DNA from 2 places in the Kitasatospora sp. NPDC042419 genome. Region 2 is predicted to be linked to the other one. Evidence: riboswitches for the same ligand, from Rfam matches in the RefSeq annotation. Region 2 holds a riboswitch; the other holds the start of a gene.
What was found. Region 2 has a riboswitch for cobalamin ahead of AC067J_RS39920 (prenyltransferase/squalene oxidase repeat-containing protein). Riboswitches for the same ligand answer to the same signal wherever they lie in the genome.

Region 1 (6,999 bases), on a different contig from region 2:
GGCCGAAGGTGCCCTCGCCGCCGCCGACCCGGCGCTCGTCCAGGCCGCGCCGGAGCAGCTCCAGCAGCTCCACGTCGGCGACCGGGCCGTCCACCAGGTGCAGGAAGGAGAGCAGTTGCGGGGCCTGGTCGACGGCCTGCCCGGCGAGCAGGGCGAAGACGCCGCGCAGGGCGGCGGGCGGCACCGGGGCGAGCAGGGTCCAGGCGTCGAACAGTGCCGACCAGCCGCGGACCACCGCCTCGTCGTCGTGCTCCCAGGCGTGCAGGCGCCAGCCCGGCACGGCACCGCCGTCGCGGGCCTCGACCAGGCCGACCAGCAGGGCCTGGCCCCACGCCTTGGCGGCGGCGCCCACCGTCATGGCGAGGGCGAGGCCGGCGGCGCGGGCGTCGTCGGGAAGCAGCTCGCCGCGCTTGTCGACCTCGTCGAGATCACCGGCCCAGCGGGCGATCCGGACGGCGTCGACCAACATGCGGCGGGCCAGCGGGGCGAGTTCGGCGGGGGCGGGGAAGCCCTCCGGAACGGGGACCCGGCCGCGGCCGGGTGCGGGTGCGGGGCCTCGTCGGCGGGGTACGCCCGGGGTGCCCGGCCTGGCGCCGGCGGGGCGGTGGGCGGTTCCCGGGAGACGGGTCACCGTCGCACCGGTACCGATCGTCGGCGGGAGCGGGGCATCACGGTCGCGCGGGTTCCGAGACGTCACGTCGAGCAGTCTTCCCCTTGTACCGGCCATCTGTCACATCCGGTTGCACACGCGGGCCGGGCGGCGGGCGCGGGGCCTCCACAAGATCGGGCAACAGAGGCCAAACCGACTGGCTTGATCTTAGTGGCGGGTCCATGCCAGGTGAGCGGCGGGGAGGGGAGGGAGGGGAAACGGGGAGGAAAGGGGAAGGGGACCGGCCGCGGCGACCGGCGGGACGCCGCGGCCCGGGCGGGGTCGGCTCAGAGGAAAGGGGTGAGCCAGCGGCGGAGGGTCTCCTCGTAGCGGTCCGGGTCGGTGTTCCAGAGAGCCGCGTGGTCACCGCCGGGGAAGGCCTGGAGGTTGACCACGTCCGGGCGGTGCCCGGCGAGGCGCTCGGCCGCGCGGAACGGGGCCACCGGGTCGTCCGGGCCGTGCAGCACCAGGGTGGGGACGCGCAGGTCGGTGCCCTCGGCGAGGCGGGCGAAGTCGGCCAGATCCACGCCGGTCCGCCCCTCGGCGGCGAGCGCGCCCAGTTCGGCGGCCGCGCCCCGGTAGCCGGCCCGTGCCGCGCCGCGCCGCGCGCCGGCCGGCCAGTCCAGCACGGGCGAGTCCAGGACCAGGCTGCTGATCGAGGACGCCCAGCCGGACCGGGCGGCGGTCTGCAGGGCCGTCGTGGCGCCGAGCGACCAGCCGTACAGGACGACCTGGCCCGCGCCGCTGTCCAGGGCGCGCCGGATCGCCGCCTCGACGTCCCGCCACTCCGTCTCGCCGAAGTGGCCCAGGCCGTCCGGGGAGGCCGGGGTGCCCGCGTCGCCGCGGTAGCTGACGACCAGCACCGGCAGGCCGAGGCGCTGCAGCAGCGGGAGCACCGCGAGGCCCTGCTGCCGGTCGGTGCCGGGGCCGTGCACCAGGATCACCCAGGTGCCCCGCTTGCCGTCCAGCCGCCAGGCGGGCAGCGTGCCCAGCTCGCCCTCGACGGCGGTGTCGGTGAACGGCAGGCCGAGTGCGGTGGTCGGGTCGCCGACGTGCACCCGCGGGGTGAAGCGGACCTCGGTGCCGGGCGCCAGGGTGCCCCGGTCGGCGCGGAGCAGCCGGCGGGTGACGCCCTTGTCGTCGCGGTGCAGGACCTCGCCGACCACCGCGTGCCCGTCGTCGCCCCACTCGACGGCCCAGCGGCCGGGGCGTTCGGCCGCCGGCCCGGGGGTGAAGGTGACCCGCCCGGCGCCGAGGGCCAGCACCTGCACCGGGCCCGACCTCGTCCGGACGGCGGCGGCCGGGTGGACCATCCGCTCGGACGCCCGCCGGCCGATCACCAGCACGGCCGCCCCGGTACCGACGGCGGCTGCGGCCACGGTGGCCGCGATTCCCCAACGCATACTCGCTCCCCGCAGTTAAGTCCCGGTGCCGGACGGTGTTCTGGCCCCAGTCCACTAGCGGGGACGGCCGGTGGCCAGTAGGACACGGCCGTCCGGGTCACTTCGGGAGCAAGGTCACACCGGGGCGGGACGCTCCGGAGCCGCCGGGAGCGGGCGCCGGAGCGGAGCCCGGCGGTGTGACCAAACGCTCCGTGACCTCGGTTGACTCCCCCTTCGGGGGCGTGATGGGATCCTTCAGCCAATACGGAGGCAAGCAGAGGAAGCCGGTGCGAGTCCGGCGCGGTCCCGCCACTGTCACCGGGGAGCACGTCCGAACGAAGGTCACGGCGAGCCGTCAGAAGCCGCTGGAAGGCCCGGAGGTGCGTCCGACCCGGAAGCCAGGAGACTCTCGCCGCCGGTACGTCGATCCAGGGCGCGGACCCTGAGTGAGGACACGCACGCGATGCAGGCTGCCCCGGCCTCGACGACCCGCCACCGCCCCCTGCCGTGCGCCCGCTGACCCGCGCCGCCGCGTTCGCCGCGGGCGCCGCCGCCGGGTACCTCGCCGACGCCCGGTTCGGCGATCCGCGCCGCGGCCACCCCGTGGCCGTCTTCGGCTCCGCCGCGAACCGGCTGGAGCGGCTGATCTGGCGCGACGACCGCGCCGCCGGCACCGCGTACACGGCGCTCTGCGTGGGCACCGTCGCGGCGGGCGCGCTGGCCGCCGACCGGCTGCTCGGCCGCCGTCCGCTCGGCCGGGCCGCGCTGGCCGCCGCCGCGACCTGGACGGTACTCGGCGGCACCTCGCTCACCCGGGAGGCCAGGACCGTCGGCCGCTCGCTCGCGGCGGGCGACCTGACGGCGGCCCGGGAACGGCTGCCGCACCTGTGCGGGCGCGACCCGAGCGGGCTGGACGAGCAGCAGCTGGCCCGCGCGGTGGTCGAGTCGGTCGCCGAGAACACCGCCGACGCCGTGGTCAACGCGCTGGTCTGGGGCGGGCTGGCGGGCACGCCGGGTCTGCTCGCGTTCCGCGCCGTCAACACCCTGGACGCGATGGTCGGCCACCGCTCGCCCCGGTACGCCCGGTTCGGCTGGGCCTCGGCCCGGCTGGACGACGTGGCGGGCTGGCCGGGCGCCCGGCTGACCGCGCTGCTGACGGTGGCCGCCGCGCCCGAGCCGCGCACCGCCTGGCGGGTCTGGCGGCGGGACGGCTCCGCGCACCCCAGCCCGAACGCGGGCCAGGCCGAGTCGGCCTTCGCCGGCGCGGTCGGCGTCCGGCTGGGCGGGACGCTGCGGTACGGCGAGCGCACCGAGCACCGGCCGGTGCTCGGCGAGGGGCTGCGGCCGGTCGGGGTGGACGACATCGAGCGGGCCTGCGTGCTCTCCCGGCGGGTGGGCGCGCTGGCGCTGGGTACGACGGTCGCCGGGCACCTGCTGCTCCGGGCGGCCACGGGCAGGAGGAGGGGTAGGGCATGAGCAACGCACTGCTGGTCGCCGGGACGACCTCGGACGCCGGGAAGAGCGTGGTCACCGCGGGCATCTGCCGCTGGCTGGCCCGTCAGGGCGTGAGCGTCGCGCCGTTCAAGGCGCAGAACATGTCGCTGAACTCCTTCGTGACGGCGGACGGCGCCGAGATCGGCCGCGCGCAGGCGATGCAGGCGCAGGCGGCCCGGGTGGAGCCCGAGGCGGCCATGAACCCGGTGCTGCTCAAGCCCGGGGCGGACGGCCGCAGCCAGGTGGTGCTGCTCGGCCGGCCGGTCGCCGAGGTCGGCGCGCTGGACTACCGCGAGCGCAAGCCGCTGCTGCTGGAACGGGCCCTGGAGTGCCTGGCGGACCTGCGCCGCCGGTACGACGTGGTGGTCTGCGAGGGCGCCGGCTCGCCCGCCGAGATCAACCTGCGGGACCGGGACATCGCCAACATGGGCCTGGCCACCGCCGCCGGGCTGCCGGTCGTCGTGGTCGGGGACATCGACCGGGGCGGCGTGTTCGCCGCGATGTACGGGACGCTGGCGCTGCTCTCGGCCGAGGACCAACGGCACGTGGCCGGCTGGTTCGTCAACAAGTTCCGCGGTGACGCCCGGCTGCTGGCGCCCGGGCTGGAGATGCTGCGCGAGCTGACCGGCCGCCCGGTGCTCGGCACCCTGCCGATGCTGCCGGACCTCTGGCTGGACGCCGAGGACTCGCTGGACCTGTCCACCGTGGTCGACCGCACGGCCGGGCGCGGCCCGCTCGGCGCGGACGTGCTGCGGGTCGCCGTGCTGCGCTTCCCCCGGCTGTCCAACTTCACCGACCTGGACGCGCTGTCCCAGGAGCCCGGGGTGCTGGTCCGCTGGGCCACCCGGCCCGAGGAGCTGGCCGACGCCGACCTCGTCGTCCTGCCCGGCACCCGGGCCACCGTCGCCGACCTGGCCTGGCTGCGCGAGCGCGGCCTGGAGCCGGCGCTGAAGGCGCGGGCCGCCGCCGGGCGGCCGGTCCTCGGCGTCTGCGGCGGCTACCAGATGCTGGCGCGGACGATCGTGGACGAGGTCGAGTCGAAGGCCGGGGCCGTGGAGGGGCTCGGCCTGCTGCCGACGCACGTCCGGTTCGGCGTGGAGAAGGTGCTCGGCCGACCGGTCGGCGAGGCCTACGGGCAGCGCGTCGAGGGCTACGAGATCCACCACGGCGTGGTCGCCGTCGAGGGCGGGGAGCCGTTCCTGGACGGCTGCCGGGTGGGCCCGGTCTGGGGGACGACCTGGCACGGCGCGCTGGAGAACGACGGCTTCCGGCGCGAACTGCTGCGCGACGTCGCCGCGCTGGCGGGCCGGGCGTTCGTCCCCGCGCCGGACGTCTCGTTCGCCGAGGCGCGCGAGGCCCGGCTGGACCGGCTGGGAGAACTGATCGAGGAGCACGCGGACACCGACGCGCTGTGGAAGCTGATCGAGGGCGGGGTGCCGGCGGCCGGATCGCTGCCGTTCCTGCCGCCCGGGGCCCCTGGGGCCTGTCCGGCCGATCTTGACGGGCGCGCGACGCCGGGCATCCCGCCTGGACGCACGCCCGGATCACCCAAGTACGTCCAGTACGAGGACGATCCGGCCGCACGCCCAGCCGGGCGCCCAACGCCGCGCGCTGATCCGCCAAGACCGACCGGACAGGCCCCCAAGGGAGAATCGTGAGTGAGAACCATGAGTGACGCCCGATACCCGTTCACCGCGATCGTCGGCATGGCCGACCTGCGGCTCGGGCTGCTGCTCAACGCGGTCTCCCCGGCGGTCGGCGGGGTGCTGGTGCGCGGGGAGAAGGGCACCGCCAAGTCGACCATGGTGCGCGCGCTGGCCGGCCTGCTGCCGTCCATCGCCGCCGTCGACGGCTGCCGCTTCGCCTGCGACCCGGAGTCGCCCGACCCGCAGTGCCCGGACGGCGCGCACGCCGGCGCCGGCGCGTCCGAGCGCCCGGCCCGGCTGGTCGAGCTGCCGGTCGGCGTCTCCGAGGACCGGATCGTCGGCTCGCTGGACCTGGAGCGGGCGCTCGCGGAGGGCGTCAAGGCGTACGAGCCCGGGCTGCTGGCGCAGGCGCACCGCGGCGTGCTCTACATCGACGAGGTGAACCTGCTCCAGGACCACGTGGTGGACCTGCTGCTGGACGCCGCCGCGATGGGCCGCTCGTACGTCGAGCGCGAGGGCGTCTCGGTGCGGCACGCGGCGCGGTTCCTGCTGGTCGGCACGATGAACCCGGAGGAGGGCGAGCTGCGCCCGCAGCTGCTCGACCGGTTCGGCCTGACCGTCGAGATCGCCGCCACCCGGGAGCCGGTGGAGCGGGCCGAGGTGGTCCGCCGCCGGCTCGCCTACGACGCCGACCCGGCGGGCTTCGCCGACCGGTTCGCCGCGGACGAGCGGGCGCTCGCGCAGCGCATCACCGCCGCCCGGGAGCTGCTGCCGAAGGTGGAGCTGGACGACGCGGCGCTGCGCCGGATCACCGCCGTCTGCGCCGCCTTCGAGGTGGACGGGCTGCGCGCGGACATCGTGATGGCGCGCACCGCCGTCGCGCTGGCCGCCTGGGCGGGCCGCACCGGGGTGCTGGAGGAGGACGTCCGCAAGGCCGCCCAGCTGGCACTGCCGCACCGCCGCCGGCGCAACCCCTTCGACGCGCCCGGGCTGGACGAGGACCTGCTGGACCGCACGCTGGAGGAGCAGGCCCGCCAGGAGGAGGAAGAGGCCCTGGCGGAGCAGGCCCGCGAGGAGCAGGCCCCGGAGGAGGGCCGGGCGCAGGAGCCGGACGAGGACCCGGACCAGGAGGACGGCCCGGACGGCCCCGAGGGCGACGGCCCCGACGGCGGAGGCCCCGACGGCGGCGGTGGCGGGGCTCCCGAGCCGGCCGGCCCGGAGGGCCCGCCCGCCGGAGCCGAGAGCCCGGCCGCCGAGGAGGAGCCCGCCGGCCCGCAGCCCGTCCCGGCCCAGCACCCCGCCCCCGCGCGGGAGTCGGCGCCGGTGGCGGCCGGCGACCCGTACCGGACCAGGCTGTTCGCGGTCGACGGCACCGGGCGCGGCGCGCAGGGCCGCCGCTCCCCCGCCGAGACCGACGGCGGCCACACCGTGCGGGCCCGCCGCCCGCAGGGCCGGCTCGCCCGGCTGCACCTGAGCGCCACCCTGCGGGCCGCCGCTCCGCACCAGGTGGCCCGCGGGCGGGCGTCCCGCGCGCTGGTGCTGCACAAGGACGACTTCCGCGAACAGGTGCGCCAGGGGCGGGAGTCCAACCTGGTGCTGTTCGTGGTGGACGCCTCCGGTTCGATGGCGGCCCGGCAGCGGATGACCGCCGTCAAGGGCGCGGTGCTGTCCCTGCTGATGGACGCCTACCAGCGCCGGGACAAGATCGGCATGATCACCTTCCGGGGCGCCTCGGCCGAACTGGCGCTGCCGCCGACGTCCTCGGTCGAGGTCGGCGCGGCCCGGCTGGAGTCGCTGCCCACCGGCGGCCGGACCCCGCTGGCCGCCG
Region 2 (6,999 bases):
ACTCGATGTTCCAGCTCGCCCGCGGCTACGCCGAGCACGGCATGACCGCCTACGTCGACCTCCAGGAGGCCGAGTTCGCCGCCGTGCCGGACGGCTACACCGCGGTGAAGCACCAACGCGAGGTCGGCACCGGCTACTTCGACCTGGTCTCCACCGCCCTCAACCCCGACGCCGCGACCCTCGCCCTGACCGGCTCCACCGAGGCCGAGCAGTTCCACTGAGCCGCCCCCGGCGGCCGGCACCACCGGAGCCAGGGGAGCTCCCCGGCCGCCGCCCACCCCGCCCGGGGCCTCGTCGAGGGACGAGGCCCCGGGCCCCGCCCGCCTGCTTCCTGGAGAACCGGATGACCCTGACCAGCCGGCACCTGACCAGCCGAGACCTCAGCAATCGGATCGAGATCCTCGGCGCGCACGAGCCGCGGTTCGACGAGATCCTCACCCCCGAGGCCCTGGCCTTCCTGGCCCGCCTCGACGAGGCGTTCGCGGACCGCCGCGCCGACCTGCTCGCCGAGCGCGGACGCCGCGCCGCCGCCCTCGCCGCGGGCGGCACCCTGGACTTCCTCCCGCACACCCGCGCCGTGCGCGAGGACCCCACCTGGCGGGTCGCCGGCGCCGGGCCCGGGCTGCACGACCGCCGGGTGGAGATCACCGGCCCGCCCGAGCGCCGGATGACCGTCAACGCGCTCAACTCCGGTGCCAGGGTGTGGCTCGCCGACTTCGAGGACGCCACCTCGCCCACCTGGCACAACATCGTCTCCGGCCAGCTGAACCTGCTCGACGCGACCGAGCGCCGGATCGACGAGACCACGCCGGACGGCCGCCGGTACCGGGTCGGCGACACGCCCGCCACCGTCGTGGTCCGCCCGCGCGGCTGGCACCTCGACGAGCACCACCTGCGGATCGACGGCCGCCCGCTGCCCGCCGCGCTGGTCGACTTCGGTCTCTACCTCTTCCACTGCGGCAGGCGCCGGACCGAGGCCGGCAGCGGCCCCTACTTCTACCTGCCCAAGCTGGAGAACCACCTCGAAGCACGGCTCTGGAACGACGTCTTCACCTTCGCCCAGGCCGAGTTGGGGATCCCGCACGGCACCGTGCGGGCCACCGTCCTGATCGAGACGATCACCGCCGCGTTCGAGATGGACGAGATCCTCTACGAGCTGCGCGAGCACGCGGCCGGGCTCAACGCCGGCCGCTGGGACTACCTGTTCAGCCTGATCAAGAACTTCGCCCGGCACGGCCCGAGGTTCGTCCTGCCCGACCGCGCCAACCTCACGATGACGCAGCCCTTCATGCGCGCCTACACCGACCTGCTGGTCCGCACCTGCCACCGGCGGGGCGCGCACGCCATCGGCGGGATGGCCGCCGCGGTCCCGCAGCGCGACCCCGGGGCCAACGAGGTCGCCCTCACCAAGGTCCGCATCGACAAGGAACGCGAGGCCCACGACGGCTTCGACGGCTCCTGGGTCGCCCACCCCGCCCTGGTCGCCACCTGCCGCACCGCGTTCGACGCCGTCCTCGGTGACCGGCCCCACCAGCTGGACCGCACCCACGAGGACGTCGAGGTCACCGCCGCCGACCTGCTCGCCGTCCAGCGCCTCTCCACCGGCCTGCCGACCGAACGGGGGCTGCGCTCCAACGTCGCCGTCGCGCTGCGCTACCTCACCGCCTGGCTCGGCGGCACCGGCGCCGTCGCCGTCTTCGGTCTGATGGAGGACGTCGCCACCGCCGAGATCGCCCGCTGCCAGCTCTGGCAGTGGCAGCACCACTGCTCCCGGCTCACCGGCGGCTCGCTCGCCACCCCCGGCATGGTCCGGCGGCTCATCGACGCCGAGCGGGCCGCCCTGCTCGGCGAGGGCGCCGACCCGGTCCTGATCGACGACGCGGTGCGGATCCTGGAGGAGACCGCCCTCGGCGCGGAGCTGCCCGCCTTCCTCACCACCGACGCCTACGCCCGCCACCTGGTCCGCACGGCCGCGCCGTCGGCCCGCTAGAGAGGCCCACCCCATGAACGAGATCCGCCGGGTCGCCGTCGTCGGCGCCGGCCAGATGGGCTCCGGCATCGCCGAGGTCTTCGCGCGCGCCGGGCTCGACACCGTCGTCTGCGAGCGGGGGCCGGACGCGCTGCGCGCCGCCCGCGCCCGGATCGACCGCTCCCTGCACCACGCCGTGGACCGCGGCCGGCTGAGCACCACCGGGCGCGAGGACGCCTGGGCCCACCTGCTGTTCGCCGACGACCCGGAGGCGCTGGCCGACCGTCAACTGGTCGTCGAGGCCGTGGTGGAGGACGAGGCGGTGAAGACGGACGTGCTGGCCACCCTGGACAAGGTGCTCGCCGACGAACAGGCCGTCCTCGCCACCAACACCTCCGCCATCCCCGTCACCCGGCTCGGCATCGCCACCGGCCGCGCCTCGCACGTCCTCGGCCTGCACTTCTTCAACCCCGCGCCGGTGATGCCGCTGGTGGAGCTGGTCTCCTCGCTGCACACCGACCACACGGTCCTCAACCGGGTCGAGGGCTTCGTCCGGGACACCCTCGGCAAGCAGGTCGTCCGCTCGCGCGACCGCGCCGGCTTCGTCGTCAACGCCCTCCTCGTCCCCTACCTGCTGTCGGCGATCCGGATGGCCGAGGCCGGCCACGCCACCGCGGCCGACATCGACTCCGGCATGGTGCACGGCTGCGCCCACCCGATGGGCCCGCTCCGGCTCGCCGACCTCATCGGCCTGGACACCGTGCAGGCCATCGCCGAGTCGCTGTACGCCGAGTACAAGGAACCGCTGTACGCGCCCCCGCCGCTGCTCGCCCGGATGGTCGAGGCCGGACTGCTCGGCCGCAAGGCCGGACGCGGCTTCTACCCCTACCGGGACCGCTGAACCCGCCGGTCCCGACCCGGCGTCCCCTCCCCGGCGTGCACGGTCCGGCATGCCCGACCCGGCATGCCCGACCCGGCGTGCCCAACCCCGGTACACCGGTGCCCCGGCCTCCGTCGCGGAGGGCCGGGGCACCGGCACGACGGCCCGCGGGTCAGGGCGCGGTGATGCCCGGCTGGGCACCCGCCCCGAAGGACCAGCCCTCGACCTCGCCGGGGGCCGGGTTGTAGCTGCCCGCGCCCAGGTTGCTGTACGACCAGGGGCCGCCGTGCGGCGCGTGCCAGTACGACCAGTAGGCGCTGCCGGTCGGGTTGGTGCAGGTCGCCGGCAGTGCGTTGATCTTGCAGACGAAGCCCGGGAAGCGCGGGTGGAAGGCGTACGAGAACCCGGCGCCGGTCAGCGCGGCGAGGCCGCTGGCCGGGTCGCCGGGGGCGCAGCCGGTCTCGATCCCGCCGCCGAGCGCGGTGAAGTCGACGACCACGGTGACCCCGGAGGTGCCGGAGCACGCGGCGGCCCGGGCCGGCGGGGCGGCGGCGGTGGAGACGCCGAGCAGACCGGCGGTCAGGGCCGCGGCGGCGGCGACCGCGGCGAACGCGCGGCGGGACGGGCGGTGGGACGGGCGGCGGGACATCCGGGTGTCGTTCATCGCGGTGCTCCTCGCGGTCACTGGGCGGCGGCCGGGCAGGCCAGGACGGGGGCGGCCGGGCGGGCGCCCTGCGCGGACAGCCCGGCCAGGTTCGCGCCGGAGAGCCCCAGCACGGCCTGGGCGGTGGCCCGGGTGGCGGTCGCGGGGTTGAAGCCGCTCGCGTCGTAGGCGACGGCGCCGCGGACGGCCGGGGCCGCCGAGCAGCCCTGCTGGAACTTGACCAGGCTGCTCCAGCCCTTGAGCCCGGACACGATCCGGCCGTTGGAGAGCAGCGCCGAGGTCGCCAGACCGGTGCTGTTGGCGTTGGAGGCGGCCGCGCCGGCCGCGGCGAAACCGCCGTCCGTGTTCTGGTGGGCCGTCAGCCAGTCCAGGCCCGCCTTGGCCTTCGCGTGGCGGCCGGTCGCCGCCAGGGCCTGGACGGCGAGCGCGGTGGCGTCGGTGTCGCCGGTGCAGGCCGCCTGGCCGAAGGCGACCGGGAAGCCGCCGTCGGTGCACTGGGCGGCGGCCAGGAAGTCGACGGCGGCGGCGGGCGCCCCGCCGGGGGTGCGCTGGAGCGCGATCAGCGCGAGCGACTGGCCGAAGGCGTTGCTGTAGTCGCCCCACTGGGAGCGGTCCGAGAACCGGCCGGACGGGGCCTGGAGGGAGCGCAGCCGGGCCGGCAGGTCGACGCCGCCGAACGCCGCCGGGTCGGTGCCGCGCACCTCGGCGGCCAGCAGCAGCTTGGCGGTGGCGCCGGCGTAGGCCTCGGTGGTGCCGTCGCCCAGGTAGCCGGCGAGGATCTCCGGCTTCGCGAGCCAAGCGGTGGCCTTCGCGGCCGCCTGGTCGGAGCTGCGGGCGGCGGCGAAGGCGAGGACGGCGTCGATGGTCAGGCCCTGGTCGGGGTAGGCGGTGCCGTCGAAGACCGACTCGAAGTGGTCCCCGTCGACCAGCTGGCGGGCCAGCCAGCCGGCCGCGGCGGCGTCCGGGCGGAAGGTCGCGGCGGCGTCCCCGGAGGCGGGAGCGGCCGGGGCGGCGGAGGCGGCGGACGCCGGGAGCACGGCGGTCAGGACGAGGGCGGGTATCGCGAGCAGGCCGAGGGAGCGGCGGCGGAGCACGGGCATCAGAGGCCTTTCCGGGCCCGGGCACACGGATCCCCACCGGCCGCCGGCACGGCACCGGACAGCCTCGGAGCTCCGGCCCGCAGACCACGACGGGAGGAGGGAACACACCTCCGCCGACGGGTACTCGGGCTCGCCGCCGACAGCCGTCGGAGGCCTACCGTTGCGGGTCAGCGCCGGATTCGAACCGGACTTCCCCCGACGGCGGAGTCGAACAATGACGGCTCATCATGGCGTCCGCCCGGAGAGGGGTCAAGGCCTGGACCCGGGGTGACCTGGCGAACCGTCACCGGCCGCCGCGCATCCTCGACCACCGAACGGGCCGACGGACGGCTCCTCGCGGACGGCTCCCCGCGGACGGGCTCGGCACGGCCGGCGTGGCCGCGATCCACCTCGGCGCCGGACAGCGCGACGTGGTCCGACCGCTGCCGTCCCCCACCGGCCTGCTGCCGCCGCTCGCGGCCCCCACCGCGGCCGGGGCGGCTACGGCTCCATGAAGAACCAGCTCATCGGCAGCATCCTGAAGGTGGCGTCCTCCTTCGCCGAGGCCGGATTGACGCCGAGGGATTCGACGTAGAGGTGATAGTCGCGATGCCGGATCCACCGGTCGCGGAAGTTGAACGACTGGAAGGAGATCCAGCCGGCGTCCAGGTTCCCGGCCTTTCCGGCACGGACGAGGAAGGTCGAATCGTCCGAGAAGAGGTCGGGGGCCGAAGCACCGTCCCAAGCCTCAAGGTTGAGCCGGAAGTTCCGATGCCGCAGGACGTGGCCGCCCTCCTCCGGACGGACGGAGTGGAAACGGATCGTCGGTACGGTGTCGGCACCGTCGATCGCGCTACCGCGCTCCAGGCCGAAGACGAAGCGGGACTTCCTGGCCGGATCGAACGGACTCAGTTCTCCTTCGGAGTTGTGGGACTCGATGAACCTGTCCTGACGGTTGAAGGACTGAAGCACCACCGTCTCGGCCATTTCGGACCCTCCGATCAACCAACCGGTGTCGGCTCCCCGCGCTGTGCGCGGTGGTGCGGGGTGCCCCGGGCCCACCGCGAGCGACCGCCGGGCGTCAGAAGAAGTGGACCACCCTCAGCCGGAAGCGGGCCTGCACCGCGATGCCGGCGGACTCGTTCGCGAAGGTCACGTCCCGGTGCAGGGCCACGTCGGGCTGGGTGACGTCGGCACTGGAGACCGTCCCGAAGGACTCCCCCAGGGACAGCGGCGCGATGTCCTCCGCGAACAGCTCCCCGCCGAAGTCGAGGAAGTAGCCGAAGTACTTCGGCTCCGTGGGGTCGAGGTTCTCGCCGATCGACAGGGCGATCCGCATGCCCGCGTCGACGGGCGCGGACTCGCCCTCGTAGAGCCGGAGCGGGCCCTCCGGGAAGGTGAAGACGTCGTTCCGCGCCATCTCGACGGCCGTGACGGCTCCACCGGACAGCAGGACCTTGTTGTAGGTGACTCCCCGGAGCACGCCCGACACGTCCACGTAGTCGTCGGATCCGAACCCGCCGGACTCGGCGTAGAGCTCCTCCAGGACCACCTCGACGAGTTTCGCCATCGGGGACCTCCGTCCGCCTCGCTCCACCCGGCCCCGGGGGCAGGCGCCCGCCGGGGCGGAGGCTCCTCCCCAGGATCCCAGCCGTGGAGCGGCCCCGCATGCCGGGCGAGGTGCCCGTCCCGCGGGGCCGCGGTGGTGGCGGGACGGCCTGCGGCGCCCCGGCGTGGCGTCAGCGCTTGACGATCCGGTCCAGGACGTCGGCGAGGCGGGCCTTGACCGCGTCGCGGTGGTGCAGCGGCTGCGGCGCCGAATCGGCGTCCGGCCGCACGCCCCGGTCCGCGAGGACGTAGAGCAGGCGCAGCGTGCGCAGGCAGTTGGTGAGGTGGGCGGGCACCGGCACGCGGATGCGGTCGGCGCCGAAGCGGTCGGCGAGCGGATCCAGCCAGGCGGTCGCGTCGCGCTCGCCCAGGTCGTTCCGGGTGAGGACCCGCGCGACCGCCCGCGCCAGGCGGTCGTCCTCCAGCTGGTCGAAGACGTGGGCGGTGGGTGCCGTCAGCCGCGCGGCGGCGAGGTCCAGCATCCGGACCGGCGGGACCTCCGCGTGGCACCCGAAGCGGCCGAGCAGGTCGGCGCCGTGGGCGACGGCGTGGAGCCAGCCGAGCTTCTCGTCGTGGCCGCGCAGGTCGGTCTCCCGCGGGTACCAGCGCTCGAACGCGGCCACCCAGTCCGCGCGGAAGTCCCCGTTGGCCACGAGCATGTCGAGTACGAGGGGCGCGAAGGTGCGGGCCTGGACCTGCGGGTCGAGGAAGCGGGCGGCCATCTCGTCCCCGAGCGCGAGGCGGCCGGGGGCGTCGATCACGCCGCGGGCTATCCAGGTGTCGAGGACGGTGTAGGCGG

Region 1: linked by a shared signal. The riboswitch ahead of AC067J_RS30075 (cobalamin biosynthesis protein) and the one ahead of AC067J_RS39920 (prenyltransferase/squalene oxidase repeat-containing protein) in region 2 are both predicted to bind cobalamin.

Annotation. Positions count from the first base shown of each region.
Region 1 is NZ_JBWKAW010000020.1:76,620-83,618, forward strand. Features, by position in the region: gene AC067J_RS30065 (hypothetical protein) at 1-631, opposite strand, end outside; gene AC067J_RS30070 (alpha/beta hydrolase family protein) at 937-2,052, opposite strand; cobalamin riboswitch at 2,262-2,460, shown strand; gene AC067J_RS30075 (cobalamin biosynthesis protein) at 2,539-3,507, shown strand; gene AC067J_RS30080 (cobyric acid synthase) at 3,504-5,183, shown strand; gene AC067J_RS30085 (putative cobaltochelatase) at 5,193-6,999, shown strand, end outside.
Region 2 is NZ_JBWKAW010000040.1:45,072-52,070, reverse strand. Features, by position in the region: gene aceA (isocitrate lyase) at 1-221, shown strand, start outside; gene aceB (malate synthase A) at 365-1,990, shown strand; gene AC067J_RS39930 (3-hydroxybutyryl-CoA dehydrogenase) at 2,004-2,870, shown strand; gene AC067J_RS39925 (flagellar hook-length control protein FliK) at 3,022-3,513, opposite strand; gene AC067J_RS39920 (prenyltransferase/squalene oxidase repeat-containing protein) at 3,531-4,613, opposite strand; cobalamin riboswitch at 4,712-4,831, opposite strand; gene AC067J_RS39915 (AbfB domain-containing protein) at 5,094-5,579, opposite strand; gene AC067J_RS39910 (hypothetical protein) at 5,674-6,162, opposite strand; gene AC067J_RS39905 (DUF2785 domain-containing protein) at 6,332-6,999, opposite strand, start outside.